DNA from 3 places in the [Clostridium] cellulosi genome. Region 3 is predicted to be linked to each of the others. Evidence: predicted binding sites of a transcription regulator. Region 3 holds the regulator's gene; each other region holds the start of a gene.
The links. Region 3 encodes NrdR, which represses ribonucleotide reductase genes. Its sites were predicted from a motif close to CACNANATNTNGTG; they were not measured.

Region 1 (9,994 bases), on a different contig from region 3:
TTTTCCAATCCGCCCCAAAGTGCCGTAACAGAAATCTTTCCAAGGTCCTGCGCTTCCGTCGTTGCATCAGGCAATGTATATGTACCCATATATGTCACATAATCGCTGTCGGGATTCTCATCCCCGCTGTCATCACCATAACCGGGTGCATCAACCGCTGTCATATCCACTCGTGTGCCATGTACTGTAGCATAAACAGTGGCATTTACATGAGCCGTCGCTGTAATATTTATCTGAGAACCGCCGTCTGCCGTTATGTCGTTCTGGGGCTGAACAGATCTTAAAACTTCGGCTTTGCATAAGACATATAGAGTTTTAGTTACACCTTTATGGCAGATTTTAATTTCATTGGTACCAGAAGATAAATTAACTGTATGGCAAAAATAACCGTCCGGGCTGCGGTCTGCTGGAACCCCGTTGATGAGAAGTGGATAGTTCGCATCAGAATATCCTACAATATTTATTTTGCTTTCGTTGGTCATTGTATTTTCCTTTGGCGACGATATCTCAAGCGTACGTCCGAACGAATTTGCCGATAATTTCCCTTTATAATATTTTGCGATTGCATCCGCGCCTCCATCAACGTTCTTTAACAGGTCAGCATAATCAAAAAATACGCTTCCTTTGTATTCTGGATATTTTATTGCTTCCCTGAGCTGCAGGATAATCTGGTCAGGCGACCTCCAGCCCTCCTCATTACTTCCTTGTTTATAAACGGCATGAGCAACATAGAGTTTTACATCTGTCCCTTTTACAGTATTCGACCACCAGTTGAGCACAGTTGAATAATCAGCCCTTTTATCCCCTATTGACCAGTATATCTGCGGACAGATAAAGTCGACCCAGTTCCTTTTTACCCACAAGCGGGTATCTGCATACTGGTCATAATAGGACGAAAAGGCGCCCTTTGTGCTGCACCCTAAAACGCTTTGGCTTTTGTTTGCCCAGACTCCGACAGGGCTTATCCCAAATTCAATTTTAGGATTTGCGCTTTTGATCTTTGAATGGACTTCGCTTACAAGCTTATTGACATTATCTCGCCTAAAATCTTCAATGGATTTGCCTCCGCCGTATTGTTTATATGAATTGCTGTCTGAGAAATTCTTTTCCGGATAAAAGTAATCGTCGAAAACAATACCGTCAACATTGTAGTTATTGACTATTTCCATTATGCCATCTTCAATCATTTTTCTGACGTCAGGAATACCCGGGTCATAATAAAGCTGACCGTCACTTGTTGTGACAGTCCATGCCTGATTTATCTTAGCCGGATTTGTCTCAGCCAGTTCATCCAGATTTGCCTTTGTCTGCACGCGGTATGGGTTTATCCATGCGAACAACTTCAATCCGCGTTTATGCGCGCCATCGATAAAATAAAGAAGCGGGTCATAACCAGGATCTTTTCCTTGCTCTCCTGTGAGCACTGCAGACCATGGATATATGGACGATTTATAAAGTGCGTCCGACCCCGGACGCACCTGTAAAAATATCGTATTCAGCGACATATCTTTTACCTTATCAAGTATTTTATCTGCTTCTTTTTTCTGTTCTTCGGCAGACAAGCCTTTTTTTGACGGAAAATCTTTATTGGCTACTGTCGTTACCCACACTCCATGCAGCCCGTTATCCGGTTTGAAAAATGTTTCTATAACCGTTCCTCTTGAAAACAGAACCTTGGCAAGTCCACCTGCTGAAGCTAATACAGCTGTTCCAGATAAAAGAGTTAAGCAGACAAATATATTGCATATTATAAAGCTCATATTTATTTTTTCACTGCCTGTTTTTCTCAACGACCTTAACAATATGTATCCCTCCCGGTGACACATCGTCACAACAATATATGCCCAACAAAAATCTTCTATTACTTCCTTTATGCAGACAACCCTTTCTAACCTCATGTTGACATATTAGAAACATTGATATATCCTAATTTCAATAATTTCTGGGAGGCTTTTATTATTTTAAAATCTTTTCTTTTACAATATGGTGTATACTACCTTGCCGCTATAAGCGCAGTTGCGTCTATAGCCACTGTTTATGACAAGCTAAGTGCTGTGGTGCATAGATACAGAATACGCGAACGTACACTGCTTGCCTTATCTGCCATAGGCGGTTCAGTCGCAATGTTTGTTACGATGATTTTAATTCACCATAAAACGCGCAAAGCTAAATTTATGGCTGGTATTCCCTTTATAATCATACTGCAGCTTCTTCTTTTGTATTTTATACTCAGTTACTAATATAAACCGGATAATACGCTATAATTTTGTAGAATCACATCTATTTTGCAATGCATTACGCAAGTATTTTTATTGACATTACATCCTGCCAGATATACAATATAAAAGCAATAATATTCAGAGATAAAAGCGCCGGAAGCTTCCTTTGCTTTTGGTCAGGAGGTTTGTCATGGCTATTGATGATATACTTTCGAAAAAAGGTTTTATATGCGATATGGACGGTGTCATATATCACGGCAATCAATTGCTTGAAGGCGCCGCCGAATTTGTTAACTGGCTTCAAAAAGAAAATAAGCGATTTTTGTTTTTGACTAATTCAAGTGAACGTTCACCCCGTGAGCTGCGGCAGAAATTACAGCGTATGGGTATGGATGTTGAAGAGAGCCATTTCTATACAAGTGCTCTCGCAACGGCTTCTTTTCTTGCTACTCAATCGCCAGGTTGCAGCGCTTATGTTATAGGTGAACCGGGTCTTGTCAATGCACTTTACGAAGCTGGTATTACTATGAACGATGTAAACCCGGACTATGTCGTCGTCGGCGATACGAGAAACTACAACTTTGAGAACATCCAGCGGGCCGTAAAATTCATATTCAAAGGTGCGAAACTTATAGGCACAAATCCCGACTATACCAACCCTCTCGAAACAGGTATAGCTCCTGCGACGCGTTCGCTTGTTGCGCCGATTGAACTCACGACCGGAAAAAAGGGTTATTATGTCGGCAAACCAAACCCACTTATGATGAGAACCGGACTTAAACTTCTTGGATGTAAAAGTGAGGATACCGTAATCATTGGAGATAGAATGGATACCGATATAATAGCCGGTATTGAATCAGAGATTGACACTATACTTGTCCTGAGCGGCGTAAGTGATATCCATACCCCTTCCCAGTTTGCTTATCGTCCGAAATATATATTTAACAGTATTGGAGATATTTTAAAATAAATAATCCTACATATTTCCCCCTATTTTATGGTGATGTTGAAACATCACCATATTTTTTTGCAAAATAATCATTTTAATATTGTAAAAACTTTGATTCACGTGTATAATATTGCAAAAGTTCTATTTACGACAATTTTTTAAAACATTCAACTTTATTTGACTTTTTATTCCCTCGACAATTTAGGTGGTGGGCAGATGTTTTCACAGCTAAAGAGCCTCGGATTATATGGCCTTGATGCTTACATTGTCGGTGTTGAAGCCGATATTTCACAAGGGCTTCCTTCATTTGATATAGTTGGCCTGCCAGACGCGGCGGTAAAAGAATCTCGTGAAAGAGTACGTTCTTCGCTTCGCAACTGCGGATTTGACTTTCCAGTTAGCCGTATCACTATAAACCTATCACCCGCTGATATAAAAAAGGAAGGACCGGTTTATGACCTTCCTATATTAATCGCTCTTCTTTGTGCTACAAGACAACTCAACGGGGATTTCAGTGACTGCGTTTTTGCCGGCGAACTTTCGCTTTCCGGTGAAATACGTCGCGTCAGCGGTATTCTTCCAATGGCAATCAAAGCGAAAGAAGCTGGTTTTAAACGCTTTTTCATACCATATGACAACGCAGCGGAAGGTTCTGTTGTTGATGGTATAGAAATTTTTCCTGTAAAGAATGTTCCGGATCTCATTAATCACCTAAATAATAAAAAAGAGCTTCTTCCTGCTTCAAAATACAAATTTCCCGAAGAAGAGAATACTCAGTCTCCTGACTTTTCTGATGTTTGCGGGCAGCTTGAAGCACGGCGGGCTATTGAAATAGCTGCTGCGGGTGGTCACAATATTTTGCTCATCGGTCCACCTGGCTCTGGAAAAAGCATGCTTGCAAAACGCATTCCTTCGATTTTGCCCGATATGACGTTTGAAGAGTCAATTGAAACAACGAAAATTCATTCAGTTGCAGGCGTTCTGCCGTCAACTATACCTTTGATACGCACAAGGCCGTTCCGTTCACCTCATCAAACTATTTCCGGCGCAGGACTTGCCGGAGGTGGACGTATACCAAAACCAGGGGAAATATCTCTTGCTCACAATGGTGTTCTGTTTCTTGACGAGCTGCCTGAATTTTCTCGTGAAGCGCTTGAAATATTGCGTCAACCGCTTGAAGATGGAACTGTCACGATTTCAAGGGTATCAGGCACGCTTACCTATCCATGCTCAATTATGCTCGTCTGTGCAATGAATCCTTGCCCCTGTGGTTATTACGGACACCCCACACGAAAATGCACCTGCCCGCCGGGTTCCGTATCAAAATACCTCTCGCGTATTTCCGGCCCGCTGCTTGACCGGCTTGACCTGCATGTTGAGGTTCCGCCTGTCAATTTCAGTGAGCTGACCTCTGCATCTTTAGGGGAGTCATCTGCCAGCATAAAGAAACGGGTGAATAGAACAAGAGAAATACAGCAACAAAGGTACAAAGGAACTGGTATTTCGTGCAACGCAAGACTGACACCCTCAATGCTGCGTAAGTTCTGTAATCTTACAGATAGTGCAAAAAGGCTTCTAAAGGATGCTTTTGAAGGAATGGGGCTTTCAGCAAGGGCGTACGACCGCATAGTAAAGGTATCCCGCACAATCGCAGACCTTGACGGCAGTGACCGGATTGATGCGGAACACGTTGCAGAGGCAGTGCAATACAGAAGCCTTGACAGAAAATATTGGAACCAAAAATAAGCGTCTTTTTTTCATTCACTTAAATTATTTTTTTATAAATAAGTATTGCAAATATATCATATATGGTATAGAATTCTATCAATCAAAATATTTATTTTAATCTAAGGCACAATGTAATAAATTTCATATTATAGAAATAGTATTGTTAAAAATTTTAATTATAAATGTCATCTCAAAATCAAGAATATTTCAAGGCGTATTTTTAGTGAAGTTCACTTTTCATATTATCTTTACGGGGGTCATTTTATGGTTAAACATATTGTCATGTACAAGCTTAAACCATTTGCAGAGGGCGCAGATAAAAAAACAAACGCCATAAAGATTAAAAAGAAACTCGAAAATCTTCAGGGTATTGTTCCCGGAGCTTTTAAGATGGAAGTCGGCATAAACTATAATCCTGGAGGATACGACGTAGTACTCTACTCGGAATTCAATGACCATGATGCCCTTGAAACCTATCAGATGCACCCGGAACATATCAAAGTCAGAGAATTTATCCATTCTGTCATAGAAAACCGCGTAGTGGCCGATTATATGGTTTGATATGAGACTTTTTGCAGCAATTTCATTCGACGAAAATACTAAAAATTTGATATCGGAGCTCTATAATAAGCTCGACATAGCCGGCGTAAAATGCAATTTTACGCCGGTATCGAATCTGCATTTGACCCTAAAATTCTTAGGCGAAACTGACAATTCAAGGCTGAATAGTATTAAGTCAGCGCTCAATGAAGCAGCGCAAATTGTCAGTTGTTTTGATATTGTTCCGGACAAGTTGGGATACTTCCCTTCCCGCAGTGACAAAACAATCTGGCTTGGTATGAAAGGCAATGGTCTTGAGAGTTTAGCTGCCGCTGTAGACGAGTCACTTTCAAAGGTTGGATATGAAAAAGAAAAGCGCAAATTCACGCCGCATGTAACCCTGGCACGCAGGGCATTGTGTGATAAAAACGCAATTTCTGACATTGAGATACCTGATTTTGTCTTTCGCGTCAGTGCCGTTACGCTTTTTGAAAGCCGGAGAGACAACGGTCGCCTTTGGTATAAGCCGCTTTACCTTGCATATTTAAAAAATTGAACCCAAATGAATTATTCCCGCCTTAAACAGTTACCGGCTGTTTAAGGCGGGAATTTTTCTGCGTTTATTAAAGCTCTTCAAGTGTACTTTCATTCATGCTTAAATGTTTTACTCTGTCGTTGACTTCGGCGCGTTTTGCATTATTAAATCTGTCGAGTGTACCTACGAGGTATCCTGTAATACGGCGAATTCTTTCAAATTTATTTTCATTATCCTCGCTTCTGCCGCATTTTGGGCACCTATCTCCAATGATACCGTTAAAGCCGCATACGGGATCGTGGTCAACTGGATGGTTTATTGCACCATAACCAATTCCGTTTTCCTTCATACACCGAATGACCGATTCAAAGGCCTCAAGATTCTTTGTTGGGTCGCCGTCAAGCTCAATATATGTAATATGACCGCCATTCGTTAGTTTGTGATACGGCGCCTCAAGTTTTATCTTGTCATAAGCGTTGATTGGATAGTAGACAGGGATATGGAAAGAGTTCGTGTAATACGCCCTGTCTGTCACGCCCGGAATTATGCCGAACCGTTTTTTATCTATTTCTACAAATCTACCGGAAAGCCCTTCAGCAGGCGTGGCGAGAAGCGAAAAGTTGAGCTTATACTTTTTCGCCGCGTCATCCATGCGTTTTCTCATATGACTGACGATTTCAAGCCCTAACTTCTGAGACTCCTCCGATTCCCCGTGATGTTTTCCTGTAAGCGCTTTCAGTGTCTCTGCCAGGCCAATAAAACCTACTGTCAAAGTTCCGTGGCGCAGTACTTCACGCACTTCATCATCAGGTTTGAGCTTATCTGAGTCGAGCCATACACCGTTGCCCATCAAGAACGGGAAGTTACGGACCTTTTTGCGGCACTGGATTTCAAATCTATCCAAGAGCTGATCAATGCACAGGTCAATCATCTCGTCCAGCCGCCTGTAAAATTCCTCGACATTCTTATTACTTAAAATCGCCAGACGCGGCAGATTGATAGATGTAAAGCTTAAATTGCCGCGGCTGAATACAATTTCTCTTGATGGATCAGCCACGTTGCCTATAACCCTTGTACGGCATCCCATATAGGCGATTTCAGTTTCTGGTTTTCCTGGTTTGTAATATTGATAATTAAACGGCGCGTCAATAAAAGAGAAATTCGGGAAAAGCCTTTTTGCGCTGACACGGCAGGCAAGCTTGAACAAATCGTAATTGGGGTCGCCCGGGTTATAATTGACGCCTTCCTTTACCTTGAATATTTGAATCGGGAAAATCGGCGTTTCTCCGCTGCCCAATCCCGCTTCAGTCGCAAGAAGCATATTTTTCATAACCATGCGCCCCTCGGCAGACGTATCAGTACCGTAATTCACAGAGCTGAACGGAACCTGAGCGCCTGCCCTGCTGTGCATAGTGTTGAGGTTATGGATGAGGGCCTCCATAGACTGATATGTCTCTTTATCCGTTTCCTGAGAGGCATGGTTAAAGGCATATTTCTGTATCCTCTTTACCTGTTCCGGGTCAAGCTCACGTGAAAGTAGCTCTGCCTCCCTTTCGGCAAAACCGTTATCATTAGTAATAACGGGTGTAAGTCCAAATTCTTTTAATATTTTTGAGTGTACCGATTCAGTCAAATCTTTTGCATATTCTGCGTCGCCGCTGATAAGTTCAACGGCACCTTCAATGCACTTTTTATAATTTTTTCTATATGACTTCCTTACGCCGTCTGCGAGCGCATAGTCAAAATTCGGTATACTCTGTCCGCCATGCTGGTCGTTTTGATTCGACTGAATTGCAATGCAAGCGAGCGCGGAATAGCTCGATATCGAATTCGGCTCACGCAAAAATCCGTGTCCTGTGGAAAAACCGCCTTCAAATAACTTTTTTAGGTCAATCTGACAACATGTAGTCGTCAGCGTATAAAAGTCAAAGTCATGTATATGAATATCGCCTTCACGGTGTGCCTTGGCATGTTCTGGCTTTAGCACATACATCTCATTGTATATTTTGGCGCCTTCAGAACCGTATTTCAGCATAGCGCCCATTGCAGTGTCACCGTTTATGTTTGCGTTGTCACGCTTTAGATTGCTGTCTATGGAATCTTTATTCGTTATTTCCTCATAGGTTTTCATGAGCCGCGTATTCATTTCACGGGCTCTTGTGCGTTCAGCCCTATACAATATGTAGGCTTTCGCTGTCTTTGCTAAATCTTCGTCGATAAGGACTCTTTCTACAATATCCTGAATTTCCTCTACTGATGGAATTTCTCCATTGCTGCAAACAGTTTTTTCAAGCTCTGATGCAACCTTAATGGAAAGTTTTACAGCAAGCTTTTCATCACCGCTGCCGCTTGCATTAAGCGCTTTTAATATCGCATTGCTTATCTTTTCGAGATTAAATGGTACAAGTCTTCCGTCTCTCTTTTTTATTGTCGTTATCATAATTTCCCGTCGGTGACTAATTCACCGAGCTGCTGCACCTGCTTTCTTAATAGAGTTGACGACATAATATTACCACTGTATATTGTGCTTGTCAATATAATACATACAATATATATACACAAAAGAGCCGATATAACACTTGTTATATCGGCTCTTTTTCAATAAATATAACTCAAAATATATAATTTATTTTTGAACCATGCTGTAATTTTGTCTCCGAATTTCGGCTCTCTGAATTTTACCGCTTGCGGTTTTCGGCAATTCATCAACGAATTCAATAATTCTCGGATACTTATAAGGAGCGGTCTGTTCCTTAACGTAGTTTTTAAGTTCTTCTGCCAACTCATCCGAAGGCTGATATTTTTTAGTCAGCACAATAGAAGCTTTGACAACCTGGCCGCGAATCGGGTCGGGCGCACCGGTTACAGCACATTCAAGAACAGCAGGATGTTCCATAAGAACACTCTCAATTTCAAAAGGCCCTATTCTATATCCTGACGATTTTATGACGTCATCTGTGCGGCCAACGTACCAGTAATATCCGTCTTCATCGCACCATGCCGTATCCCTCGTGTGATAATAACCGTCATGCCAGACCTTTTTTGTATTTTCCTCGTCATTGTAGTAGCCGTTAAAGAGACCTACTGGTTTTCCTTGAGACACGTCAACTACTATCTCGCCTACTTCACCTTTTGGAACAGGCCTTCCCTTTTCATCAACTAAGTCTATTTTGAAAAGCGGAACCGGCTTGCCGAGAGAGCCCGGCTTTGGCTCCATTCCCTTTAGTGTAGCAATGAGCACAGGCGATTCAGTTTGCCCAAAGCCTTCCATTATTTTTATACCAGTGTATTCGTAAAATTTTCTGAAAACTTCAGCGTTAAGAGCCTCGCCTGCCGTACATGCATATTTGAGTGACGACAGCTTATGGCTGCCCATTCCTTCTTTAATAAGAAAACGGTAAACCGTCGGAGGGGCGCAAAAAGACGTTACATTATATTTTTCAATAACGGTCAGCAGTTCCTCAGCGTCGAATCGGTCAAAATCGTAGACAAACAGCGCTGATTCCATGATCCACTGCCCATATATCTTGCCCCAGGCTGCTTTTGCCCATCCTGTATCTGCAACTGTAAGGTGGAGTCCGTCCGGCTGAACATTCTGCCAGTGCTTAGCAGTCATAATGTGTCCAAGCGGATAAGCAAAATCGTGACTGACCATCTTTGGGAAACCTGTCGTTCCTGATGTGAAATACATCAACATCATATCGGTTGATTTGTTGGCGTCTTTTCCCTGCGGGCGCTCAAATTTTTCGTCAGCGGCTTCCATACCCTCATGGAAAGAAATCCATCCGTCCCTTTTTCCGCGTGCGATTATTTTTATTTTCAGTGTCGGGGATTCGGGTTCCGCCTCATCAACATGCTCTGCGGTTTCCCCGTCCGCTGTCGATATCACAGCTTTTATGTCCGCGGCGTTAAAGCGGTAAACCAGATCCTTTGTTGTGAGCATTGATACGCCCGGAACCGCAATAGCGCCGAGTTTATGGAGCGCCAGCACCGCAAACCAGTATTCATAATGCCTCTTTAAAA
Region 2 (9,994 bases), on a different contig from region 3:
CTTGTCTGCGAGGGACATGAGGCTGATACGCAGAACGGTTCGCGACTTCAATTTCCGCGGCGCGAGCGTAAGCAATACCCTTGACATGTGGGACGCGGTATGCCGCGGTGAAGACCTTTATGTCCGCCCGTTCAAAAGATACGCGGATATTACCGTCAATTCTGCCTTTAACTGCGAGCCGTGTATTTTTAAACAAAAGGCCATAGAACTATTCAGCACTATACCCGAAGACAGCCCCCACATCGAGCGTGCAAGGCATATCCTCACCGGGCTCAATGAGATAGAACCAATGCCTGAATCGCTATTGCCGGGCGACTGTATGCTCAGGGAATTTATGGGCGGAAGCACTTATTACTAATAGATAAATTACATTAATATTAATAGCAATATAAAAATGCGCTCTTCTGCAAAAAATATATATAAAAAAACGCCCTCAAACCCGCAGAATATCTTGTGTTTAGCTAAAATAGGTGGTATACTTTAGGAAGTGATTTGCAGGGGAGTGATTATAGTGGGTGTTTTAGAGGATGCTGTAATCAAGGCGAAGGGTGCTGCAGATTTTGCTGGCAGGAAAACCGGAGAATTCGTTGAACTTTCAAAACTTCGCATTTCAATTGCTGAAGTTGATAAAAAAATTGAAGCAGAATATTTAGAGCTTGGCAAAATGGTTTATAAAGCGTCCAGAGAGCATACTGACTGCACTGACTATGTTCAGGAAAAGGCAACTGCGATTGACTTATTGTTAAAAAAGCGCAGGGATTTGGAAGAAAAGGTAAATGCCCTTCGCAAAGTAAAAAAATGTCCCGAATGTTCCCATGAAAATCAATTTGATGCAAATTACTGCAATAAATGTGGCGCAAAGTTATAAAAACAGCAAAAATTCGCTAAAAAATTGCTCCCAGTATTGATAATTTGAAAATTTAGGTTTAATATAATATAATGAAATACAGGGAGCAAGTTTATGGTTGAAGGATTTGAGTTCAAAAACAAATACAATTTTGATGATCTTATAGAAATTGTCTCAATATTAAGAAGCCCGGGCGGGTGCCCGTGGGACAGAGAACAAACTCATAAATCAATCAGAGCGAATTTTATTGAGGAAACATATGAAGCTATCGAGGCCATTGACAATGACGACCCTGAGCTTTTAAAAGAGGAACTGGGTGATGTATTGCTTCAGGTTGCGCTGCATGCCCAGATGGAAAGTGAAGCAGGTCGTTTTAATATTGATGATGTGGCCGATGGTGTTTGCAAAAAACTTATTGTTCGCCATCCCCATGTTTTCGGCGATGTAAAAGCCGATAACTCAAATGAGGTGCTGAAAAACTGGGATGCGATAAAAAAACGGACTAAAAATCAAAAATCAGACACTGAAACGCTTGAAAGCGTGTCACGTGCGCTGCCAGCTTTGATGCGCAGCTACAAGGTTCAGAAAAGAGCGTCCCGTGCCGGTTTTGACTGGCCGGATGTTTACGGAGCCTTATCAAAAGCTCGTGAGGAATTATCAGAGCTTGAGGCGGAAATAGAAAAGGGCGATAAGCAAGCATGTCTTGATGAGCTCGGTGATTTTCTTTTCGCGGCCGTTAATATTGCACGGATGCTAGAAATTGAGCCAGAAGAGGCGCTGACTTTTTCCTGTGATAAATTCATAAAGCGTTTTGCTCTGTGCGAGAAATTAGCGGCTGAAAGCGGTTCTGATTTCCAGAGCATGAGTGAAAAAGAAATGGATGTGCTTTGGGAAAAAGCCAAAAGTGTATTGCAATCCGAAACGGAATGACCGTAGAAGGATTTCAATAAGAAACCCAAAAATGGAGGGAATTATTATGACAAAATCAGAATTAGTAGCAAAGGTAGCTGAAAAAGCTGGACTTACAAAGAAGGATGCCGAGAAGGCAACTGCGGCATTTATCGACTCCGTCGTCGAAGCTCTCTCGGGCGGCGATAAAGTGCAGCTCGTTGGGTTTGGGACATTTGAAGTCCATCATCGTTCGGAGCGCATAGGCCACAATCCGCGTACAAAGGAAGAAATCAAGATCCCGGCTACAGATTATCCTGTATTCAAGGCCGGCAAATCCTTTAAGGACGCTGTGGCGAAATAATTACAGCATAACCTATCCGATTTCAATGGTAAAATTATGAGGCTTGATAAATATCTTAAGGTCTCGCGGCTTATTAAGCGTCGCACGGTCGCAAATGAGGCGTGCGACGCTGGTCGTGTCACCGTAAATGGAAAACCAGCGCGGGCATCATATGAGGTAAAGCCGGGAGATAGGATTAGTCTGTCCCTTGGCGCTCATACACTTGATGTAGAGGTGCTCGAGGTCAATGAACATGTGACCAAAGAGGGTGCCTCGTCACTTTACCGCGTTGTTCAACAGAGTTAAGTCTGCATATTTCAGCAGCATTACAGAGGGAACCCGTCTGTGATGCTGCTGAAACTCGTTTAAACATATGTATATTGGCATGTATAAATATGTAAATAAGTCTTTTTTTCGTTAACTGCGAATAAGAGACTTTATTATATTATAACTATTCAGGAGTGTTGCTAATGGAATTACCTAAGATTACAATTGAAGGCTCAGGGCGTCATGTACATCTTTCCATAGAGGATCTTGAAACTCTTTTTGGAAAAGGCTATCAGCTTACCCCTAAAAAGTGGCTCTCACAGCCGGGACAGTTCGCGTCTGAGGAACGTGTTAAGATTGTTGGACCTAAGGGTTCATTCCCTTCTGTCAGCGTCCTGGGGCCTGTAAGACCTGCTACACAAGTTGAAATATCTTTTACAGATGCACGCACACTCGGCATTACACCACCCGTAAGAGAGTCCGGCGATATTAAAGGCAGCGCACCAATTCACATTGTCGGGCCAAAGGGTGAAATCGATATCAGTGAAGGCGTTATTGTTGCAAAGCGCCACATCCATATGACTCCCGAAGATGCCGAAAAGATGGGCATTAAGGACAAACAGATAGTTAAAGTTAAGGTCGGCGGCGAACGCGCCCTTATTTTCGATGAGGTTGTCGCGCGTGTAAGCCCTAAATATGCGACCTTCATGCATATTGATTTCGATGAGGTTAACGCTATTTCCGGTGTTACCGAGGGCGAAATCATCGTCGACTAACCAGCTGCGCCGGAGGCAAGGCACGAGTTTACCTTTGCACAAATAAGTTTCTATGTGCCCGCGGAGGATATCTTCTGCGGGCTTTAAATTTGTGATAATTTGTGATAAGGGATGTTTTCGCGTGCACAAGTGTATTTGTATTACTTGAGGCTACCCCGGTTGGGCGGAAAAATAAAAGGCATTGCAAAACTGATGTTTTGCAATGCCTTTAGCGCATTTCATCTTATTTTAAAATTCTTCGTGCTGTCATGTATCTTGAGGAATAGTAAGAACTGTTTAAGCTATCTATTGTAACAGCGCGGGGACGCGATGATGATGCGTCAATGAACTTCCCGCCGCCCATATATATGCCGACATGTGTAATATTGTTGTGTCCTCCGTTTGTATCGAAGAAAACCAAATCACCAGCCCTCAGATTGGAACGGCTTACATATGAACCATATGCCGACTGGGCTGCTGCTGAGTGAGGTAATCTCTTCCCCACTTTAGAATAAACATAAGCAGTAAAACCGGAGCAGTCAAATCCTGAACGTGTTGTTCCGCCGAATACATACGGAATTCCCAGCGCGGAGCGGGCATATTTTAAAACCTTGCTCACAGATGATGAAACCGAACCGTCGTCGTCATATGAATATGAGCCGCCGTAATACGAGCTACTGCTTTTCTTCTTTGTTCCCACAACGACTTTCTGGTTAACGGGCTGTTTTGTAACGGTTGTTGAAATGATTTCTTCGCCTACTTTTACGCCGTCAACATAAGAAACTGCGGCAACAATCCGCTCAATGCCATTTTGTCCGTATGTCTTTATGATAGTTTTTCCGCTCTTTACTTTGTCTGATGTAGTTTGTTCGGTCTGATACGGAATCTGACGCTCATATACCTCAGTTTTGACTACTTTTATAGTCAATATCGGAGAGGAGCTACCAGTAACAATTGCATCTGAATCGCTAATACCATTTCCATCAGACAAGTTCATAGCATAAAGCGGATCAAGAGAAATTCTAAACACGCCAGAATCAGCTTTGATGGGAGCAGTACTGTCTGATACACTGCTCGTATCATCGCCGCCTGTTACTGTCTTTTTAATCTCGTCTATGGACTTGAATACACTGTCAGGGAACAGGCCGCTTTTGATTTGCACATCCTGATTGAATTCCACGCTCTGTACGTCAGGATCCTTCTTGTATTCTTTCGTCATGTCGTTGAGCATGGCTTCAATCGCGCCGCTTTCTGTGTTCGCTCCTGCAAGCCTGTTGTCGACATACAGCCCATAGCCGTTTTTAACGCCTTCACATGACTTCAATATAATATTGTTATACATCTGCTCTTCATTGAGCAAATCGCTTTTCTTGGCCAAAACAAGCTTCATCGTAACTTTGCCGTCAAGCGCGAAGCTGCTTCCAGAAGCATCGGATACATCCTTTTCAACTTCATCGGCAGCGTTACGGAAAGTCTGTTCAGAAGCGACAACGCCGAGTTCTTTGCCATTATAAGAAATGGAAAGCGCAAATGTCGCGTTAGACCAGAAGTTAATGGTTAAGATAAGGACAAATATTGCTGCGGCCGGAGCAATATAATTAAGCGCTGATTTTTTACTTGCAAATGATTTTGAAATTCCGCGCTTAATAAATCTGCCGGCAACAACAAGTCCATTTATTAGTCCGCCGCGGATAATAGCTTCACGGCAAATACGGAATAAGCTACGGAAATTTCTGCCGAAATTAATAATGCCTCTGGTGACTGAAATGTCACCGCGGACAGCCCGAGTACGTTTAAACTCGCTAATATTTCTTAATAAATCCTTAATACCGCTGAATAATTCAGCTAAAACAATTTCAAAAACAGCATTAAAGCCGCTTTCTATCCTTTTGAATAGCCTTATTGCTGCTTTTCCGGTTAAATATGATGTCTTGTACAAAAACCGCAGTATTCTTATTAAAGGAGGTTTAGCCATGGCAGAATGAATTGAAAACGAATTTTTTTGTTTCCGTCGTTGAGCCAAGACGCCACCTCCTTTCAATAGTTTCGTTAATTATTACAAAGTAGTTACAATATAATTATACACACAATTGGTTAAATTGCAAGCTAATATATGAATAAAAGCAAATTCGCAGCAATTTTTGTGTATTTATAGCTTGTTCGGTTATAAAAATATGTGCAACATGCACAATAAACAAGCTGAACAGCTTATTCGAAGATTGTAACAAAAAAACAACAAAATCCACTCGGGACAACCCAAGCTGTAACAAATGATATATAAATTTATACAAAAAAATAATAAATTCAACAATTATGTGGACGTTGCCGCGGCATATTTCAGAATATAGAGACGGCGGGCGCAGGATAAAAGTATCAATATTTAACGCGGGGCAGGGTGGTGGTTGGAATGTGCTGGCGTTTTGTTGACTCTTCAAATAAACGGTGATATAATTTCTAATATTGTTAAAAGGGAGTAGTTAATTACGTTCCGCCAACATACCGGCGCACAGCGCCTGGCGGCACGGCTCTTTTTGAGTAACGAGACTTTTAACACGGCCCAAAAAAGCAATCATAGTAACGTATTAACCGAGTTGCTGTGGTAATTAGTTTTTGGCTGTGTTAAGAGTCTTTTTTGTGCAATATTAAATTAATGTCCGGTCGATAGAACAAAACGTCAATGTAATCAAGGTCGATTTATATTGGCAAACGGATAAAGGTTTATGTAGAAGAAAAGGCTGTTATGATAATATAAGGTATTGTAAATCAGGAGGACATAACATGGGGTCTGTTTGGGAATTTATTTGGCCGCTTATTCTGAGCACTGGTCTTATAGCGCTCAATGAGATGGGGGACAAGTCGCAGTTTCTCGCTATGGCGTTTGCAGCAAGGATGAAGCTTTCAAAAGTGCTTATAGGTATTACGCTGGCGGTATTTGCTTTAAACGCTATCGCTGTAGCTGTAGGTGCTTTGCTTGCAAGCGTGCCGGGATGGCGGAGTACAGTTCAGTTCTTAGCGTCGCTGCTGTTTCTGGTTTTCGGCCTTTGGACGCTGAAGGGCGAAAATGAGGAGTCTAATAATGAGGTAGTGAAGAAAAAACGCTCTTACGGCGACGTGGCGGTTGTTTTTGCCTCATTCTTTTTATCAGAGATGGGCGATAAGACGCAGTTGGTCACAATTTCATTAGCGGCAAGTTATCCCAAAGTCCCTGTAGCGATTTTGATAGGCACTTCGCTTGGAATGTTGATTGCCGACGGAATCGGTATTTTTCTTGGTGCCGTTGCAAACCGCAGACTCCCTGAAAACGCGCTCAAAATCATTTCTGCCGCATTGTTTATTTTCTTCGGTCTCTTCGGTGTATGGCAATCGTTGGTTGATGTATTCAAGCTTGGGCAGGTTCAATCTGTTATCATAACAGTTTTGGCCGGCATAATTACTGTTACGGCCGGTGTTTTTATTTTCAAAAAGAGCCTCACTGCGAAGAGAAGAAATAATTTCTAACTGTAATAAAATGTAAAAATATCAAATTTTTGCCTTTGCCGTGCAGAAACTTTAAAATTTGCCTTGACATAGTACTTTCATGCTGATATTATATATCCAGCGACAAATACTATATATTGTGTATTAAGTCCGCAAAAGCACAACAAATGGCACAAGGAAGTGTAAAAATGGAGCTTAGTAACAATGCGCGGGTGGTTCTTGAAAAGCGTTATTTAAGGCGTGATGAGCACGGAAACCCTATTGAAACGGTCGATGAGCTGTTTGAGCGCGTAGCGAAAGCGGTTGCTCAGCCTGATCTCAAATACGGCGGGGAAGAAGAGCGGAAAGAGTCCGAAGAGAAATTTCTCTCTTTAATGAAAAATCTCGAATTCCTACCGAATTCTCCAACATTAATGAATGCCGGCAGACCATTGGGTCAGCTTTCGGCTTGTTTTGTCCTGCCTGTTGAGGACAGCATGGAGGATATTTTTGAGGCAATAAAAAGGGCTGCACTCATACACAAGAGCGGCGGCGGAACAGGATTTTCGTTTTCGCGTTTGAGGCCAAACGGCAGCACAGTCAACACTACCGGCGGCGTCGCTTCTGGCCCCATCAGCTTCATGCGCGTTTTCAACATGGCGACTGAGGCGGTTAAACAGGGCGGAACAAGGCGCGGCGCGAATATGGGTATTCTTCGTGTCGACCATCCGGATATACTTGATTTTATTGACTGCAAGAAGAATAATGCTGATATTACAAACTTTAATATATCAGTTGGAATAACCGAGAATTTTATGAAGGCGGTTATCAACAACGAAGAATATGACCTTATCGACCCGTCGACAAAAAAGGCTGTTTCAAGGCTTCGCGCTCTTGACGTATTTAATAAGATAGTCGACGCGGCGTGGAGAAACGGCGAACCGGGTATTATTTTCCTGGACAGACTCAACCGCGACAATGTGGTTCCCACATGCGGTGAGATCGAGTCTACCAACCCCTGCGGTGAGCAGCCGCTTCTTCCGTTTGAATCATGCAATCTCGGTTCAATCAACTTGTGCAAGATGTTAAAGGCCGACAAGACCGGCATTGACTGGGACAAACTCAAAAAGACCGTTAAAATCTCCATACACTTTCTTGATAATGTTATTGATGCAAATAAATATCCTCTTCCCGAAATTGACACGATGACAAAAAAGACGCGCAAGGTTGGACTTGGCATTATGGGTTGGGCAGATATGCTGCTTGAACTCGGCATTCCTTATAACTCCGACGAGGCTGTCGAATTGGCAGGAAAATTGATGAAATTTATCACCGAGTCGGCAAGGGAAGAGAGTGCAGAACTCGCTGTGACACGCGGCGCCTTCCCGCTGTTTGAGGAAAGCACGCTTAAAGACGGGCCAGCCATGCGCAATGCCACCGTAACCACGATCGCCCCGACAGGAACCCTTTCAATAATAGCGGGCTGTTCAAGCGGCATTGAGCCGGTTTTTGCCTATGTCTTTATCCGTAACGTCATGGACGGCACTGAACTTATTGAGGTCAACCCGGTTCTCAAGCGTAAGCTTAAGGAGCGCGGGCTCTATTCTGATGAGCTTATGAAAAAGATTGCCAAAGAAGGCACTCTTGCTCATATCCCTGAAATTCCGGAAGATATCCGCAGGGTATTTGTCTGCGCACACGACATTTCGCCGGAATACCATATCAGAATGCAGGCGGCGTTCCAGAATTACACTGATAACGCCGTTTCAAAGACAGTCAACTTTGCAAGTTCTGCAACGCGGGACGACGTCAGGAAGGTTTACATGCTTGCTTACGAACTGGGCTGCAAAGGTGTGACGATATACCGCGACGGCAGCCGCGATTCACAGGTACTGAACATCGGAAAGGTGAATTCTGGTACCGTGCAGAAGCCCAGTCAGCCGCGCCCAAGGCCGGATATTACAACCGGATTTACCGAAAAGGTGAAAATCGGCTGCGGCAACCTTTACATCACTGTCAATTACGATGAGAACGGCATCTGCGAAGTATTCACGAATACCGGCAGGGCGGGAGGCTGTCCGTCCCAGAGTGAGGCTACGGCACGGCTTGTATCGATTGCTCTGCGTTCCGGCATTGATATAGACGTTATTATTGAGCAGCTCAAGGGTATCCGCTGCCCGTCTACGATAAGGCAACAAGGCATGAAGGTTACTTCTTGCCCGGACGCGATAGCACGTGTTATAGAAAAGGTTAAGAAGTATCAGGACAATTCAAACGGCAAGATACCGATAGTTCCTGAAACAAAAAAATCTGATTATGTTGAGCATGTGGACGTGAGTATGAAGTACTGCCCAGAGTGCGGACAAAAGCTGGAGCATGAGGGCGGATGTGTGACATGCCGCAACTGCGGATACTCAAAATGCGGCTAATATAGTTATTTTAGTATAAAAAACAATTAAGAGGGTTGCCTAATTGATTTGCGGCAACCCTCTAATTTTTTCTTCATTGGAATAGAAAAAACGTTGCACAGCATAAAAACCGCGGGCACTGATTAAAAATGATGCCCGCGGTTTTATTTATTGGTACTTTGAGAATATGTCGTCAGAATTATTTGCTTGCCAAAGTGCCGGAAATTCGGGCATAATAAAACAGCCCGAAAAGGACTCTTTTCGGGCTGCAGAATATCGTAAAGTGCGCAGTATTATTCGAAAAAATATGCTCCTTTTGGTCTAATCATGAGCTTGTGACAAGCACCTTTTCCGAAAACATTTTCCATAGCTGCCGAAAACTCGTCCAATTTTTCAAGGGGGACAAAGGCCTGAATTGTTCCGGCAAAGCCGCCGCCATGAACACGCCAAGCGCCACAGCCTTTGAGCAATTTTTCAGAGAGTGAAAGAGCAAGGGAAAGGCCCTGTGAGCGCGGGTTTTTAATTGAATAGATATTCTGAAGGTACATAAAAGACGACCTGCCAGATTCATTGACAAGCCTTAAAAATTCTCGGAAATTGCCGGATTTCAGCGCGGCAGCCTCGTCAAGAACCCGGGCGTTGTCATTGAAAAAGTGAATGGCCCGCAGTGCGGCGCGGTCACCCAGTTTTGTGCGGATATCCGTAAGGTTTGCATAAAATTTATCCTCGTCACATTCGCGCAGGTTGTTGTGACCCAAAAACTTTGCCACAGAAGTCATCTCGCTGCGAATCGCCGCATAGTCGTCGCTTAAATCCGCATGATTGCCGCCGGTATCCACTATACACATGGCGTAACCCGTTTCAGAGAAATTAAAATCAAGTTTTTCAATAATCGGTTTCTGTGTATCCTTAAAATCAATCGAGATGAATCCGCCGACGGCGCAGGCGGTCTGGTCCATAAGCCCGCATGGCTTTCCGAAGTAATTACATTCGGCATATTGCCCGGCTTGCGCCATGACGAGCGGGTTGA
Region 3 (9,994 bases):
TGCGTGAAGCGCTGAAACTGCTTCGCGGAAAAATAATCAATGTAATCTCAAGGCTGTCCAAATTTGCTATGAAGTATAAGGACATGCCCGCGCTGGCCTATACACATCTTCAGCCGGCTCAGCTTACGACTGTCGGCAAACGGGCGACGCTTTGGATAAATGACCTTGTAATGGACCTTGAGGACCTGGATTACCGTTTGGAGAACCTGGCTATGCTCGGCTCGAAGGGCACAACAGGCACACAGGCTTCCTTTATGGAGCTTTTCGACGGCGACAGTGAAAAGGTTAAAAAGCTCGAAAAACTGATAGCCGAGGAAATGGGCTTTAACAAGGTCGTGCCGGTTTCAGGCCAGACCTATTCGCGCAAGATAGACTCCCAGATCGTCAATGTCTTGTCCGGCATTGCCCAGAGTGCCAGCAAGTTCTCATATGATATGCGCTTGCTGCAGAACTTCAAGGAGATGGAGGAGCCATTTGAGAAGCACCAAATAGGTTCTTCCGCCATGCCGTATAAGCGCAATCCGATGCGCTGCGAGAGGATTACGGCGCTTGCGCGTTACCTTATGACCGACGCGCTGAATCCGGCGTATACCGCGGCGACACAGTGGTTTGAGCGCACGCTGGACGATTCAGCGAACAAGAGAATTGCCGTCGCTGAGGCGTTCCTTGCGGCCGACGGCATACTCAACATATATATGAATGTTGCCGACGATATCGTCGTTTATCCGAAGGTAATCAGGCAGCGCGTCATGCGCGAGCTGCCGTTTATGGCGACCGAGAACATCATGATGAGTGCAGTCAAGAAGGGCGGCGACAGGCAGGAGCTGCATGAGCGGATACGCCAGCATTCCCTCGCCGCGTCAAAGCGCGTCAAAGAGGAAGGGCTTGAAAACGACCTTCTGGAAAGAATTTGTGCTGACAAAGCCTTCGGGCTTGACCGCAGCGAGATTGACAGCCTTTTGGAACCAGAGAAATATACTGGGCGCGCTCCGCAGCAGGTTGTTGAATTCATCACCGAAAGGGTACAGCCCATACTTGACGCAAACAAGGATGTTTTGGGTGAAACTACCGAATTATCCGTGTAATAATTTGATAATTTGTATAAGCTATTGCGTTGACCGCTCAAATATCATTGACTTTTGATACATTCACCCATATAATATACTTATCATCTTAGAATTATGTATATTTTATAAGCGGTCAAAGCCTACTCATGAAATTGTTAAAGCGCGTTATGATGCCGTGTTCTGTCGGCCGTCATCCGCTTTGGCGGATGACGGTCATTAGAATGTCTCTGCATAGGCAAATTCCGCGCTTCGATTTAATAAGTCAATGGAAGGTGAAAATGCGTGTTAAAGCGTGTGGGAAAGCCCGTAATTTTCATCCTCGTACTGGTAATTCTCGCTTTGACGTATGTTTCATTCTTCGGGATTAGCTATAAATCCGGAGATATACGTCATACTATTATCAAAGGTGCGCAGGATATAAGATTCGGGATCGACATCAAGGGAGGCGTTGACGTAACATTTACGCCACCGGCTGGGACAAAGGTTACAAGGTCCGATATGGAAGCTGCTGTACAGCGCCTTAATCAGAGGCTTGATGCCCTTAAGATTCAAGATAGGGACGTTTACCCTGATTATACCAACAACAGAATAATTGTACGTTATCCGTGGCAGTCCGGTATTACACAGCAGGATCCGGAAGAAGCCATCAAAGAGCTCGGTGCTATGTCTGAACTCACATTCAAAGGTCCGGACGGGACAATCATACTCACGGGTAAAGACGTACAGAAGGCGGAGGCTAAACCAGATCCGGAACACGGCGGATATTTGGTAGAGCTTACCTTCAAATCAAGCGGTACGCAGAAATTTGCCGAAGCGACAAAGAAGTATCTCAATCAGCAAATAAGCATTTATATGGATGACAAGGAAATAACAAGCCCTGTCGTTCAAAGCGTAATTACTACAAGCACTTGCGTGATAAACAACGAAGCCAATCCGATGACCGCCGAAGAGACAAAGAAGCTTGCAAATCAGATCAACGCGGGTTCACTTCCGTTTAAGCTTGTCACCGATAACTACGGAACAATATCGCCAACACTGGGTCAAAATGCCCTTAGAGTAACTATTATCGCAGGTATTATCGCGTTTATTCTCGTATGCCTGTTTATGATACTGTACTACCGCCTACCTGGAGTAATCGCGTGTATTGCACTGCTCGGCGATATAGCAGGCTCACTGCTCTGCATATCCATTCCGCAATATACGCTGACACTGCCCGGTATAGCCGGTATCATCCTTTCCATAGGTATGGGCGTTGACGCCAACATTATTACAGGCGAAAGAATTAAAGAGGAACTCAGAGTAGGAAAGACACTTGACGGCGCTATTGATGCTGGGTTTGAAAATAGTTTCTCCGCTATTTTCGACGGCAACATCACCGTTATCATCGTAGGTTTACTGCTGATGATATTCGGTTCGGGTTCGGTTAACTCGTTCGGCTTCACCCTTATCATAGGCGTTATCTTCAACTTTATCATGGGTGTAACTGTATCGAGACTGATGCTTAAGTCCATATCAAAGTTCCCGGCATTGCGCAAGAATTTCTTATTTGGAGGTGTGCGCAATGAAGGCTGATATGAACGTCGATTTTGTAGGAAAACGCAAAATCTACTATATAATCTCGCTGTCAATAATCATTATTGGTATTCTGGCATCATTTATATTCGGTGTAAAGCTTGACATTCAGTTCAAGGGCGGCACCATTATAAAGTACAGTTATTCCGGAACGCTTGACAGGCTAAAAGCCGAAGATGTTGCCAAAAGCGTACTGAAAGATGCTCAAATTTCATCTAAGATAAATGAAGATTTTGTCACTCACAATAAGACACTGGTATTAGAGATAGACAGATCACTGAACAATGAAACTCAGGCGAGCCTCTATAAGGCAATAAGCGAAGCGTTTGCCGAGAATAATGTTCAGAAAGGTCAGTCCAATACAGTTTCTGCCTCAATGGGACGGGAAACAATCGGCAGAAGTGTGTTGGCAGTTGCACTGGCCTCAATCCTCATCATCATCTATATCGCGATAAGGTTCTGGAAAATAGGCGGCTGGCCCGCCGGTATAACGGCGTTCGCGGCGTTGCTGCATGACGTTATCGTCGGTTATGTGGCTTTCGTCGTATTGAGAATCCCGTTGAATGATAACTTCATTGCGGTCGTACTTACGATACTCGGTTATTCAATCAACGATACCATCGTTATCTACGACCGTATACGCGAAAACCGCAGGCTTTATGGCACCAAGGTCCCGTTTGCTGATGTCGTTAATAAATCAATCAACCAGTCCTTCTCAAGATCTTTCAATACCGGCCTTGCTACCTTCTTATCAATAGCAGTTCTCGCGGTATTCTCGGTTGCTTACAAGCTTGATTCGGTCACAAGCTTTGCTGTACCGATGATGATTGGCGTTATTTCCGGTTGCTATTCAACCATCTGCATAGCCGGTCCGTTGTGGGTTTCCTGGGAAACACACAAGGAAAAGAAGGCTGCTGCTGAAAAAGAAAGGCTCGCGGCCGAAAGAGAAGAGAAAAAGAAGAAACTGGAAGCATCAAAGGCAAAGAAAAAATCCAAGTAATATAAATGGGCTGCCTTGCGGCAGCCCATTTATTTTCAGCATATAGATATAATATCAGGATTTTTGCTTTTTTTCCTTTATCCCGACGTCGCAGATAACTGCCGCTACAAGCGAAAGGGCGCCGCATGAGAATGCCGCCTCTTTAGCGGCTTTTGCACAGCAAAGCATATAAATATAGTCTCCATAGCGGCCTTGGAGCAGAGTCAATATTATCGCTACAATGATTAGCCCTAATGTAAATTCTAATCCTATGTAGATAAACATGATGGCTAACTCTTCCGCGTTTTCAAATGTATTCTTAACCGCGTTCAGGATTTTCATTTCCTAACTCCTTCTTTCGAAAATCCAAAGACGTTTACAATTATGTTAACATTGACGGCGGTAATATACAATGCTAAAATAATGCCAGAGGCAAAGGAGGTTCTCATGTTCGGCGCAATTTCAACAGCATGCCTTTATCCCCTTGAAACGGAAAAGGCCTTGTCGGAACTGCTGAAACAGGGTGTCAGGCGCTTTGAGGTATTTGCAAACTGTGAAAGCGAATTCTCCGACAGCTTCACAAAAGAGATTTTGGCAATGGTCAAAAGTTACGGCGCAAAAATCTGTTCCGTTCATCTTTATACCTGCGGCCTCGAACCGTTTATGTTTTTTTCCAATTACAAACGCCGGTTTGATGACGCCGCAGAACATTACAAACACTACTTTGAAAGAGCGGCATTTTTGGGGGCCTCAGATGTAGTTTTTCATGGTGACCGCAAAGATTCTACTCTTCCCCATGACATATTCTGCGAGCGTTTTGCGGTGCTTGCTGAGATTGCCCGCGCCGAGGGAGTGGCATTGGCTCAGGAGAATGTGGCCAGATGCCGGAGCGGCAAAATTGAGACTATCAAGGAAATGAAAAAATCCCTCGGTAAAGATGTGCGCTTTGTACTTGATGTAAAACAGGCTCTCAGGGCGGGCGTTGACCCGATTGATATGTGTGACGCCATGGGTGAAAATATCGACTGCGTGCATATAAGCGACAGCACCGAGGAACATGACTGCCTGCTTCCCGGCCAGGGAAGTTATGATTTTAAGCCTCTTATCTCCCATCTTAAAAGTTTCGGTTTTAATGGGCCGCTGACGGTTGAAGTCTACCGGTGCAATTATAAGGTCTATTCGGAATTATATGATTCTTTAAGATTCATCAATTCACTATTGCAATAGAGAAAAGCACAATATATAGATGTGTTTTGGAATTAGTAACAAAATACAGGGTCAATTTTGGTGTAAATTGTTCTGTAAAAATGAAAATATCCCCTTTTAATTATAGAACAAAAATATTATAATATTGATATGGCCATTAATACTATTTAAGGCAAAATATAAAGTTTTATGGTAATACATTTTATGGAATCATTCCGTAAAAAATGTATTCGCATAAAGCTTGCCGCGATAAATAGGGGTTCGGCCGACTCCGGTTTATCTCAACGGTTTTTGCCTTAAAGAGTTGATGTCCATTAATAAATGTTAGGGGGATATGTAAGTGAGCAATGAAAAACCAGTAATCAGTAAGTCTTTCAGTGACGAACAAGGCAGAACACTAAAGGTTGACTATTTTCTCACATCGGGTGCATGCATGACCGACGGCGCCGAAGCAGTCCCTGTATATGGGGTGCGCGCCGACCTATATATAAACGGTCAGTATGCAGAGTCAGCGAAGGTTGACGACATTTCCCCTTCAAGAGAAGAGACAACCGAAATGGCAAAACGGTTTGCCGACAATCAAGTGACGCCGGTATCACTGAAAGATGTCGTTGAGGATTGCATTGCGGCACAGCTCAAGCAGTGATTCGAAACATTGGTTTAAGGTTTTTCTGCTGTTTTACACAGGTGGAGGATTATTATGAAATGTCCGTTTTGCGGTTATGGTGAAAGCAGAGTTATTGATTCGCGGCCGACTGATGATGGTGAACGTATTAGAAGGAGGCGTGAGTGCATCAGATGTCAGAAGCGTTTTACGACGCATGAGATAATCGAAAGTCTGCCGCTTATTGTGATTAAAAAGGACAAGTCGCGGCAGACGTTTGACCGGAACAAACTGATTAACGGAATGATGAGGGCCTGCGAAAAGCGGCCGGTTCCGCTTCAAGTGTTGGAATCCGCGGCTGATTCAATCGAGATGACCCTTCAAAACTCACTGGACAGAGAAGTGACTTCTGAAAAAATCGGTGAGTTGGTCATGGAAAAGCTGAAGGACATTGATGAGGTCGCTTATGTCAGGTTTGCGTCGGTGTATCGCCAATTTACGGACATTAATACATTTATGGAAGAAGTAACAAAACTGCTGAACAGCAAGAAATCATCAAATCAGCAGCAGAAACTTTAAACCAAATTTTACAAAAATTAATTGGGAAAGATCGTGGGGCCTTCCCGCGGTCTTTTTTTGTCAAAAAATGTTATCTAAGCTGAAGCGATCACTCTCAGCTATATGCTTTATCTGCATCCGCAGGGTTTCACATTCGGCTATAAAATCGGTTCTGTCCTCATCTTTGAGATATGCCCGGAGTTTTGCGGCGGACTGGTTGGCAAGGTCGATTTCCGCATGCCGTATAAAAGTGGCGTATACGTGCTTATTAAAGGCCCATTCCGATTCGAAAGCATCAATTTGCTTAAAAGCCGCATCAATATTCCCCTCAATCGCGCTTTTTTCAGCGGAGTTTATGATATCCGACATCCTTTGGGCCGAGCTGTTTAAATAAATATGGCTTGAGCAGATCAGCAACAGGATTGCTGCCAGTATGATTATCGCGGTTTTTAGATTTTTTATCATAAAACCTCCTCAAAGGACTGTTTTAAGTTTTATCTTTCGGGATGATTATCGTTTTTTCGGACTTGTCAATTGTCATAATAAACACGTCCTCGGGCGTAAGCCCTTGTTTTGTCAGTGTATCTTCAAGCCATACCATATCTTTTCCCACGCCGGCAAGAGAAGGCAGTGACAAGATACCGTCGCATATAAGCATTGTCGGCAGCCCGGTATCTTCACATTTAATATTCATCATTCCCGCCGTTACGGGTTTGTTCTCACATTTGGGGAACACGCTGAGCTTTCCGTTGGTTTCAAGCACTGCATAGGCGATTTCGTCCAGGTTCATATACCCGCTGTTCCGCAGCTCTTCCATGAGGTCATCGACCGTAAAGCGCAGCCGTTTCATCTCCCGCTGGTCGATTTGCCCGTCTTTTATAAGGATACTTGGCTTTCCGCTGATGATATGGCGCAGTTTTATGCTTGAAAGGGTTAAGGCGGACAAAATAACCTCGCATGCGATAAGTGTCAGAATAGGTATAATTCCGCTGGAGAGTGGCGTTCCTGTTTCCTGCATAGGGATCGCCGCAAGCTCAGATATCAGTATGGCGACCACAAGTTCAGAGGGCTGGAGTTCACCGATCTGGCGCTTGCCCATGATCCTCACCGCGGCAACTACAAGTACATAAAGAATAACTGTCCTGATAAATGCAATGCCCATTGACTGACCACCCCGTAAATAAAACATTCAGATATAGCGTTTACGCAGGCAAAATATTTATACTTGACGCGGGATTAATTAAAAAAACGGGCGGCGCCGCAAATCAATTGCAGCGGCGCCCGCAACGAAACCAACTTATATTGATAACAGAGCTTTGTGGTCTTTGCCGTCTATCGGTATAAACTCGGCGGGGCTGCCGTCGACGCTAAGGCCTTTGCCGCCGCGTTCGACGGTAATATCCATCTCAGCGCCGCCGAGGCTGATTTTGGCTTCAAAGCCCGGCCAATCCTGGGGCAGAGACGGCGACAAAGTGATTTTGTCGGCGGATATTTTGATACCGAGCATATATTCAACTGCAGTGCGGTAATACCAGCCGGCGGCACCTGTGTAAAGACTCCAGCCGCCCCTGCCCTCACAGGCCGGGTTTGTATAAATGTCGGCGGCTGAATAATACGGCTCCAGCCGGTAAATCAGCGCGCTGTCGGCGTCTTTTGCCCTCTCGGCCGGGTTTATCCACGACAGTATCTTATAGGCCTCATCTGTCCTGCCCTCATATAAAAATCCAAGCGCGCCCCATACTGCGGCGTGGGTGTACTGTCCCCCGTTTTCCCTTATGCCGGGGGAATAGGAGCGGATATATCCGGGATTTCGGCCGCCCCTGTCAAACGCCGGTGTAAACAGCCTTACCAGCTTCAGCCTCTCGTCGACAAGGTGTTCTGCGACCGAATCAAGGGCAGTCTGCCGCCGTTCCTTGTCGGAAAGCCCCGCAATGGCGCTGAAGGCCTGCGGCAGGATGTCTATGCGGCATTCGGTGTTTTCAGCGCTGCCTAAGGGGCTGCCGTCGTCGTAAAAACCGCGCAGATACCATTTCCCGTCCCAACAGGACGCGTCGGTCGCTTCCCTTAACCTTTTTGCCTCGCTTTCACACCTTTCGGCGAAGGCGTCGTCCTTCATGTGCCGCGCGACTTTCGCAAAGCGCTCGAGTACGATAATTTCGAACATGGAAAGCCAGACGCTTTCGCCTTCACCGCCGATACCGACTAAGTTCATGCCGTCGTTCCAGTCGCCGCTGCCAAACAGCGGGATACCGTGCCGCCCCTGCGTCAACGCCCTGTTAATGGCGCGGACACAGTGGCCGTAGACATTTTCTTTTTCCTCGGAGCGGGGCGGGCGGAAATACCTGTCCTCCTCCGTCTTGTTCAGTTCAGGGCCGTCGAGGTAATAGATTTCGTGGTCAAAAATTGAATAGTCTCCGGTCTTGTCAAGGTATTCGCAGACAGTGTAAGGTAGCCATAAGAGGTCGTCGGAGCAGCGGGTCCTAACGCCTCTGGAGCCGCCGTCCCGCAAAGGCAACTGGTGCCACCAGTGCATTACGTCACCCTCCTTGAACTGGTGGGCGGCGCACCTGTAGATATGCGCTTTCGTAATCGCGGGGTCTGCGAAAAGTGCGGCGCAACTGTCCTGAAGCTGGTCTCGGAATCCCCACGCGCCGCCGCACTGGTAAAAGCCTGTGCGCCCATTAATGCGGGAGTTTATACACTGGGTCATAAGCCAGGTGTTGATTATGGCGTCAAGTTTTTTATCCGGTGTTTTAACCTTTATAAACGGTTTATTTGAATGGTTGTCGAGAGCCGCGATGTCCCGACTCTTGAGCAGCGTAAGGGTTGTCTTTGCCGCTTTTTCGTTGCCGGCAAACCCGAGCACGAAGTTTATTTTCTCACTGCGTTTCGGGGGCAGCCGCAATTCCTTAATAACGGCGGCGCAGGGGTCAGGAGAAGGCGTGCTGCTCTTGTCCTGCCACCTGCCGGAAAGGAACCCTGCCCTTGAGTGGACAAAGTTGTCAAACCCTTCAAGCGCCGACAGGAACGAGCACCCCGATACCTGTGACCACGGGTTGCGCATAATGACGGCGTCTCTTTCCTTCTTTATAGCGATATGCCGCCTTGTGGCCTCTGAAACCGACAGCACCGGCTCAGTATAATACGCCGCTTCAAGGGTCATTTCACGGTCCCTCCCGTTTTCCACCTCAAGTGTTACTACCTTTGCCATGAATTTGCCAGGGACAGAAACGGTTACTTTAAAGCGCAGCCCCTCCGCCTCCGATTCGTATACCGCTTTTGACGGGCTGTAGGTAACATATGCGTTGAGGCAAAGGTCATAAATCCTCTGCCCTATCTTGACCAGGATCATTTCGCCCCGGAGGTCGGCGGTGGTGTCGTTGCTCCACGGGGTCAGCTTGTTTTCCCGGGCGTTGATAGCCCAAGTGAAACCGAGCCCTCGGTCGGTTACGAGGGTTCCGAAAACCGGGTTAGCGATGATATGGCTCCAAGGCACAATCGGGTTTTCCTTGTTGTGGGTGATGATAAAGCTGTCTTCGGAGAAACCGCCCCCATAGGTCTTGATTTCAGGCTTGTCCTTTCCAGACAGCGGAGTGGTGGGACGCAGCGGCGCGGCGTGAAACGGAATATGCACGTTTCGCTTAAGCTTTGGTGAGGCAATATGGCAAGCCGAGGAAATAAGCAGCACCCTTATCTCATCGGGCTGGGTGTCGAGGTTAATTACATGAATTCCGCCCCTTGAGCCGCAGAGATACTCACAGCAGCAGGTTCTGATTTTCTGCATGATGTTGTTATATTTGCTGCGGGAATAATCTCCGCCGTCCCGGTAGGTTATGACAAGGTCAAACTGTATGCCCTTAAGTCTGAGGGCCCTGTGCATCTTTACATAGGATTCGAGCCGCTCAATGCCGGCATTGCTGTCATAATGAAAGAGTATAATCGGGTAATCGCCTGAAATGCCGAGCTGCCAAAGGCCGGACTGCCCCAACCGGTTTTTCTGGACGGCTT

Region 1: the regulator NrdR is predicted to act here: its motif matches at 8,485-8,498, upstream of V6C21_RS02170 (anaerobic ribonucleoside triphosphate reductase).
Region 2: the regulator NrdR is predicted to act here: its motif matches at 6,706-6,719, upstream of V6C21_RS02910 (vitamin B12-dependent ribonucleotide reductase).

The regions. Positions count from the first base shown of each region.
Region 1 is NZ_JBAIZF010000005.1:37,546-47,539, forward strand. It holds gene V6C21_RS02140 (family 10 glycosylhydrolase) at 1-1,802, opposite strand, end outside; gene V6C21_RS02145 (DUF1294 domain-containing protein) at 1,917-2,240, shown strand; gene V6C21_RS02150 (HAD-IIA family hydrolase) at 2,410-3,189, shown strand; gene V6C21_RS02155 (YifB family Mg chelatase-like AAA ATPase) at 3,385-4,914, shown strand; gene V6C21_RS02160 (Dabb family protein) at 5,161-5,457, shown strand; gene thpR (RNA 2',3'-cyclic phosphodiesterase) at 5,459-5,992, shown strand; gene V6C21_RS02170 (anaerobic ribonucleoside triphosphate reductase) at 6,060-8,411, opposite strand; gene V6C21_RS02175 (AMP-binding protein) at 8,598-9,994, opposite strand, start outside.
Region 2 is NZ_JBAIZF010000006.1:110,127-120,120, forward strand. It holds gene V6C21_RS02870 (uridine kinase family protein) at 1-358, shown strand, start outside; gene V6C21_RS02875 (zinc ribbon domain-containing protein) at 512-868, shown strand; gene mazG (nucleoside triphosphate pyrophosphohydrolase) at 962-1,777, shown strand; gene V6C21_RS02885 (HU family DNA-binding protein) at 1,824-2,099, shown strand; gene V6C21_RS02890 (RNA-binding S4 domain-containing protein) at 2,136-2,384, shown strand; gene pduL (phosphate propanoyltransferase) at 2,549-3,121, shown strand; gene V6C21_RS02900 (NlpC/P60 family protein) at 3,345-5,039, opposite strand; gene V6C21_RS02905 (TMEM165/GDT1 family protein) at 5,879-6,598, shown strand; gene V6C21_RS02910 (vitamin B12-dependent ribonucleotide reductase) at 6,766-8,985, shown strand; gene V6C21_RS02915 (galactokinase) at 9,258-9,994, opposite strand, start outside.
Region 3 is NZ_JBAIZF010000030.1:41,629-51,622, forward strand. It holds gene purB (adenylosuccinate lyase) at 1-1,085, shown strand, start outside; gene secD (protein translocase subunit SecD) at 1,350-2,639, shown strand; gene secF (protein translocase subunit SecF) at 2,629-3,639, shown strand; gene V6C21_RS10130 (hypothetical protein) at 3,694-3,960, opposite strand; gene V6C21_RS10135 (sugar phosphate isomerase/epimerase family protein) at 4,042-4,845, shown strand; gene V6C21_RS10140 (DUF6514 family protein) at 5,165-5,470, shown strand; gene nrdR (transcriptional regulator NrdR) at 5,525-6,007, shown strand; gene V6C21_RS10150 (DUF4363 family protein) at 6,068-6,451, opposite strand; gene V6C21_RS10155 (DUF421 domain-containing protein) at 6,474-7,148, opposite strand; gene V6C21_RS10160 (GH36-type glycosyl hydrolase domain-containing protein) at 7,284-9,994, opposite strand, start outside.